Regions from separate parts of the Janthinobacterium sp. PAMC25594 genome, predicted to be linked through region 3. Evidence: predicted binding sites of a transcription regulator. Region 3 holds the regulator's gene; each other region holds the start of a gene.
What was found. Region 3 encodes sigma-54, which starts transcription at its own class of promoters, with help from an activator protein. Its sites were predicted from a motif close to TGGCANGNAANCTGCTTT; they were not measured.
Positions count from the first base shown of each region.

Region 1: a site for sigma-54 is predicted at 1,101-1,118, ahead of urtA (urea ABC transporter substrate-binding protein). Genes of this name have one in related genera too.
Region 2: a site for sigma-54 is predicted at 737-754, ahead of prpB (methylisocitrate lyase). Genes of this name have one in related genera too.

Region 1 is NZ_CP080377.1:6,154,691-6,157,011, reverse strand. Features, by position in the region: gene urtA (urea ABC transporter substrate-binding protein) at 1-1,048, opposite strand, end outside; gene KY494_RS27610 (hypothetical protein) at 1,410-1,604, shown strand; gene KY494_RS27605 (DUF4349 domain-containing protein) at 1,680-2,321, opposite strand, start outside.
Region 2 is NZ_CP080377.1:6,357,815-6,360,135, forward strand. Features, by position in the region: gene KY494_RS28550 (hypothetical protein) at 1-115, shown strand, start outside; gene KY494_RS28555 (hypothetical protein) at 239-487, shown strand; gene prpB (methylisocitrate lyase) at 817-1,704, shown strand; gene prpC (2-methylcitrate synthase) at 1,774-2,321, shown strand, end outside.
Region 3 is NZ_CP080377.1:3,445,860-3,448,180, reverse strand. Features, by position in the region: gene lptB (LPS export ABC transporter ATP-binding protein) at 1-654, shown strand, start outside; gene KY494_RS15475 (RNA polymerase factor sigma-54) at 659-2,137, shown strand; gene hpf (ribosome hibernation-promoting factor, HPF/YfiA family) at 2,207-2,321, shown strand, end outside.

The DNA of each region.
Region 1 (2,321 bases), 2.7 Mb from region 3:
CGATCACCTTGTCCGTGTCCGTCGATTTCGCCTTTTCCACGGCTTGCGCCCACATGTGGATGCCCACATAGGTCGCTTCCATGGGGTCGTTCGTCACGACGGAACCCGCGTTCGGCAACTTTTGCGCCACCGCATACGCCTTCCACTGCTTGATGAAGGCCGTGTTGACGGGGTTCTTGACGGACTCGAAATAATTCCACGCCGCCAGGTGCCCCAGCAGCGGCTTGGTATCGATGCCGCGCAGCTCTTCCTCGCCCACGGAAAACGCGACGACGGGCACGTCCGTGGCTTTCAAGCCCGCATTGCCCAGCTCCTTGTAGAACGGCACGTTCGAATCGCCATTGATGGTGGAAATGACGGCCGTCTTGCCGCCCGTGGAAAACTTTTTGATGTTGGCGACGATGGTTTGATAGTCGGCATGGCCGAACGGCGTGTAGACCTCGCTGATATCGCTATCCTTGACGCCTTTACTTTTCAGGAAGGCGCGCAAGATCTTGTTGGTGGTGCGCGGATACACATAGTCCGTGCCCAGCAGCACGAAGCGCTTGGCGCCGCCGCCATCTGTGCTCATCAGGTATTCCACCGCCGGGATCACCTGCTGGTTCGGTGCGGCGCCCGTATAAAACACATTCTTTTCCAGCTCCTCGCCTTCGTACTGCACCGGGTAAAACAGCAGGCTGTTGAGTTCCTTGAACACGGGCAACACCGACTTGCGCGACACCGACGTCCAGCAGCCAAATACCACGGCGACTTTATCCTGCGCCACCAGTTGTCTCGCTTTTTCCGCGAACAGCGGCCAGTTCGACGCGGGGTCGACTACGACGGCTTCCAGCTTCTTGCCCAGCACGCCACCCTTGGCATTGATCTCGGCGATCGTCATCAGCGCCACATCCTTGAGCGACGTTTCGGAGATGGCCATGGTGCCCGACAAGGAGTGCAAAATGCCCACCTTGATGGTATCGGCGGCCAGGGCCGCCTGCATGGTGGTGGACATGGCCAGGGCCAGTGCGCCGGCGGCGGCCGCTTTCAGGATGATGCGTCGTGACATGGGGACTCCTGTGATGTATTCATGGGGGACGGACTGGGCATACGATGTTGTTAAAGCAGAATGCATGCCAGCCGCGCCACGTAGCGGCGTCGCGGGAACAAGGACGGTAAGGGCGCTGCGGCGCCCACCGTTTTGGTGCGCCGGCGCCACTTCCTGGGGAGTGCGGGGCTGCGCCCATGCAGAAGAGAAGCGATGCAGCGATAACGGGAAGGAATTATTTAAAAATTAATTGAGCTTTCTTGATAAGCCCACTAAGATGGGAGCCTCTTCTGTCGCATTGCTTGGCGGCATAAGTAAACATGAAATCAGCGTGTAGCTTGCTACTTTTCTTTTACTTTTAACTCACTTAGATAGTTAAATCATGAAAAATATGATCGCGGGCGTGTGCGCCCTGTTGCTGTTGAGCGCGTGCGCCGCACCTGCTGCGCCGGCGAGCGCCACCAGCACGAACCAGGTCAAGATGGACGATGAGGGCAATACGGGCAGCAATATCAAGAAGCGTCCGAAAAAAACGGCCGACGTCGTGTCTGCCATCACGGCAAACCGCAGCGTCTAATCAAGCTACGGCAAGCGTGTGACGCCGTTCCAGGGCCTGCAGCGCGCAGGCCCTGTTCACATTTGCGGTGCGCGCCTAGTGTTTGATGCCGCGCAAACGGCGCCAGCCCTTGCGTCCCAGCGGAAACAGCAGCACGAACGCGAGCAGCCATGGCAGGATATACGCCATGGCCGTGATGGCGTTGGCCACGCCTTCCGACAGGTTTTCCGTGAAATTGCCCAGCGCCCGCTTGACGGGGCGCCAGAACGACTGCCTGCCTTCGGCGCTGATGGCCACGTTCAGCAAGTCCGTGTCGATGCGCTGCATCAACAGCGCATTGGCCGCCGTCGCCTGCTCCAGTTCCACTTGCACGGTGGCCAGTTCCTTGGTCACCTTGATCAAGGCATCGACGTTCGCGCCCGAGCGTTTTTCCAGATCCTGCAACTGCGCCTGGTACTGCTTGAGCATTTCCAGGCGTTTCTTGCTGTCGAGCACGGGACGCCCCAGGTCTTCCACCTTGGTGCCCTGGCTGCTGACGTCGCCTCCGGCCGCGACCAGCGCCACGAGCTTCTTGATGCCGGCCGGCTTGGCGCGCATGCTGATGCGCGCGTGCACGTAACGGCCGCCGTCGATGCTGGAATCGAGCAGCAGGCAGCCATTTTCCGTGTCGGCCTTGCAGGCGGCGACGACTTTTTCATACAGGGGCCGCACTTGCGCCTCGTGCGTATCGACGCTGAC
Region 2 (2,321 bases), 2.9 Mb from region 3:
CGCGCAAGCGATCACGCGCAGCCGCACCCTGGGTGGCTATGCGGCACCTGAAACGGCTTGCACGGCCGGGATAGAAGTGGCCAGGACGGAAGTGGATAATCTGCTGCGTCCTTGAGCCAGCGTAAATCGTTTAGCCCGAAAGTCAGCCTGACCGCGCGCTGGCGCGTGAAACACGTCGCTAGCGGTCCCGCTTCATGCTACGATTTCCACTATTGAGTCAGTCACCAAGGAGGCACCCATGGAAAACAGTTCTAAAATTCACTATAAAGGCTGGGAAATCGTTCCCCTGGCCGTGCCCACCACCGATGGCAAATGGTCGGCCAGCTGCGACATCGAACGCGCCACCGCGGAAGGCCTGGAAGTATTCGAAGGCTCGACCATGCAGTTCGTGCGCGACGACGAGGATGGCGCCATTGCCGCCGCCTGCGAAGAAGCCGTGCGCCAGATCGACAACATCATCGCCAATCCGCTGGTGCGGCTGGCTTAGCTCCTGCATTTTCAGCAAACCTGCAGCCGGCACCCGCCGGCTGTTTTTTTATGTGCGCGCCCGGTGGCAGTCTGGTCTGTTTCATGTTTCAATGTTTCAAATGGAATGATTGAAACATATTTGAAACATCATTGTCATGCATTATGACATCGCTGTTCCCGTGCGTGACAGCGCGTGCAGCGCCGTTGCGTGGCCGTTTCCCCTGATTTTCACTGTGCGTGACGCATTTTCCGGGCCGGTGAGCGGTGCTGGCACGGCATTTGCAATACTGATGCTCATAGCCACTCCGTGAAACATTCGGGACCATCCGAAACCCATAAGGTGAACACATGACTCAATACTCCGCAGGTGCCGCATTCCGCAAGGCCGTCCAGGAAGAATCCCCGTTGCAAGTCGTCGGCGCCATCAACGCCAACCACGCCTTGCTGGCCAAGCGTGCCGGTTATAAAGCCATCTATTTGTCCGGCGGCGGTGTCGCGGCCGGCTCGCTGGGCTTGCCCGACCTGGGCATTTCCAGCCTGGACGACGTGCTGACCGACATCCGCCGCATCACCGACGTGTGCGACCTGCCGCTGCTGGTCGATGCCGACACGGGCTTCGGTTCGTCCGCCTTCAACGTGGCGCGCACCGTGAAATCGATGATCAAGTTCGGCGCGGCCGGCTTGCATATCGAAGACCAGGTGGGCGCCAAGCGCTGTGGCCACCGTCCGGGCAAGGAAATCGTCAGCAAGGAAGAGATGGTCGACCGCATCAAGGCGGCCGTCGATGCGCGCACGGACCCCAACTTTGTCATCATGGCGCGCACCGATGCGCTGGCCGTCGATGGCCTGGAAGCGGCACTGGAACGCGCCGTCGCCTGCGTCGAGGCGGGCGCCGACATGATCTTCCCGGAAGCCATCACGGACCTGGACATGTATGCCACGTTCGCCAAGGCCGTCAACGTGCCTATCCTGGCCAACATCACGGAATTCGGTTCCACGCCGCTGTTCACGCTGGACGAACTGCGCAGCGCGCACGTGGGCCTGGCCTTGTATCCGCTGTCGGCCTTCCGCGCCATGAACAAGGCGGCCGACAACGTCTACCGCGCGCTGCGCCGCGACGGCACGCAAAAGAATGTCGTCGACACCATGCAGACGCGCATGGAGCTGTATGAATCGATCAACTATCACGACTTCGAGCAAAAGCTCGACGCGCTGTTCGCCGCGCAAAAGAAATAAGTAAAGAAGCAGGGACCGCATGCCGGTCCCGCATTGACGCACCCGAGACTATTCAATCTGGAGAACACAATGACCGCACCGCAAGTCGCTACTTTCAAGCCTAAAAAATCCGTCGCCCTGTCCGGCGTTACCGCCGGCAATACGGCGCTGTGCTCGGTCGGCAAGACCGGCAACGATTTGCACTACCGCGGCTATGACATCCTGGACGTGGCCGACAGCTGCGAATTCGAGGAAATCGCCTATCTGCTGGTGCACGGCAAGCTGCCCACCGCCGCCGAATTGAAAGGCTACAAAGCCAAGCTGAAATCGCTGCGCGGCTTGCCGTCGGCTGTCAAGTCGGCCCTGGAAGCGCTGCCGGCCGCCGCCCACCCGATGGACGTGATGCGCACGGGCGTGTCCGTGCTGGGCTGCACCCTGCCTGAAAAAGACGACCATAACGCGCCTGGCGCGCGCGACATCGCGGACCGCCTGATGGCGTCGTTCGGCTCCATGCTGCTGTACTGGTACCACTACAGCCATAACGGCAAGCGCATCGAAGTGGAAACGGACGACGACTCGATCGGCGGCCACTTCCTGCACCTGCTGCATGGCGAAAAACCGTCGGCATCGTGGGAAAA
Region 3 (2,321 bases):
GGCGAAGTGGTGGGCTTGCTGGGCCCGAACGGCGCCGGCAAGACCACCTCGTTCTACATGATCGTCGGCCTGGTGCCGTCGGACGGCGGCAGCATCGATATCAGCGGCGTGGACATTTCCCGCCTGCCCATCCACCGCCGCGCGCAGATGGGCCTGTCGTATCTGCCGCAGGAAGCGTCCGTCTTCCGCAAGCTGACGGTGGAAGACAATATCCGCGCCGTGCTGGAAATCCAGACCGTCGAAGGCCGTCCCCTGAAGAAGGCCGAGATCGAAGAGCGCCTGGATAAATTGCTGGCCGACTTGCAAATTGAAAAGTTGCGCGAGAACCAGGCGCTGTCCCTGTCGGGCGGCGAGCGCCGCCGCGTGGAAATCGCCCGCGCGCTGGCCACCGACCCGCGTTTCGTGCTGCTCGACGAGCCGTTCGCCGGCGTCGATCCCATCGCCGTGATCGAGATCCAGCGCATCGTGCGCTTCTTGAAGGAGCGCAATATCGGCGTGCTGATCACCGATCATAATGTGCGCGAGACGCTGGGTATTTGCGACCGTGCCTACATCATCAACCAGGGCTCGGTGCTGGCGTCGGGACGCCCCGACGACATCATCGCGAACGAGTCGGTACGCCGGGTCTATCTGGGCGAACACTTCCGCATGTGAGCCAATGAAACAATCATTGCAGCTGCGCACCTCGCAGCACCTGGCACTGACGCCGCAGTTGCAGCAATCGATACGCCTGCTGCAATTGTCTACCCTGGAATTGCACCAGGAACTCGAGCAACTGCTGACGGACAATCCCTTGCTCGAGCGCCTCGACGATCCGCTCGACCGTTCGCTGCGCCTGCTGTCCGACGGGGCCCTGAGTTCCACGGCCGCGCCGGCCGAAGCGCCGCCCCAGCCGCCAGGCCAGGAGGCGCCCGCAGCGCCAGCCGAAGCGGAAACCTTTGACGGCGAGGCGGGTGACAGCCCGGCCGCCGCGGACGGCGGCGACAGCGACTGGAGCGAGGCGAGCCGGGGCAAGGCGCCCGACGACGAAGATTCGCGTCCGCAACTGGAGGCCCATCACTGCACCCTGCGCGAACACCTGATGGAGCAGATGCGCGTGACGGTGCTCGAATTGCGTGACCGCGCGCTGGTCGAGCTGATCATCGACGCGCTCGACGACAATGGCTACCTGGAAGAGTCACTCGACGACATCCTGGCGCGCCTGCCGGAAGAGCTGGAAATCGACGCCGACGAGATGCGCACGGCCTTGTCCCTGCTGCAAAGTTTCGATCCGCCGGGCGTGGGCGCGCGCAATGCATCCGAATGCCTGGCGTTGCAAATCAAGCGCTTGCCGCACGTCGCCATGGTGACGCGGCGCATGGCCCTCGTCATCGTGGAAAAGCACCTGGCCTGGTTTGCCCAGCGCGATTTCAACAAGCTGAAAAAAGCCCTCGATTGCGACGAGGAAGACTTGCGTGAAGCGCAGACGGTGATTCGCCAGTGTAATCCGCATCCGGGCGCCGTGTTTGCCTCGGACGTGTCCGATTACGTGGTGCCCGACGTCGTCGTCAAGCGCGCGCGCAATGGCTGGCAAGTCACCCTGAACAATGACGTCATGCCGCGCCTGCGCGTCAACGCCATGTACGCCAACCTGCTCAAGCAGGGCAAGGGCGAGGGCGCCATGGGTGCACAGTTGCAGGAAGCCAAGTGGCTGATCAAGAATATGCGCCAGCGCTTCGACACGATCCTGCGCGTGGCGCAGGCGATAGTAGAAAGACAAAAGAACTTTTTCTCGCATGGGGCCGTTGCCATGCGCCCCCTTGTGCTCCGTGAAATAGCTGATACACTGGGTTTACACGAGAGTACTATCTCGCGGGTAACAACTCAAAAGTACATGCTGACCCCGCACGGCATGTTCGAGTTGAAATATTTCTTTGGTAGCCACGTCGCCACCGAAGCGGGGGGCGAAGCGTCATCGACGGCGATACGGGCATTGATCGTGCAACTGACAGGAGCAGAAGACCCTAAAAATCCTTTATCCGACAGTAAGATTGCGGACATGCTGGGGGAACAAGGCATGGTGATTGCGCGACGTACTGTTGCCAAATACCGGGAAGCGTTGAAAATTCCGCCAGTGAGCCTGCGTAAGTGTTTGTAAGTTTTTTTCGGTTCCTCTGCGGGCCGGATAGGATGGACCGCACGAACCCGATCATCTTTAGGAGTGTGTATGAATCTCACCATCAGCGGACATCATCTCGAAGTGACACCAGCCATCCGTGAATACGTACAAACGAAGCTGGAGCGCGTGAAACGTCATTTCGATCAAGTTATCGATATCGCCG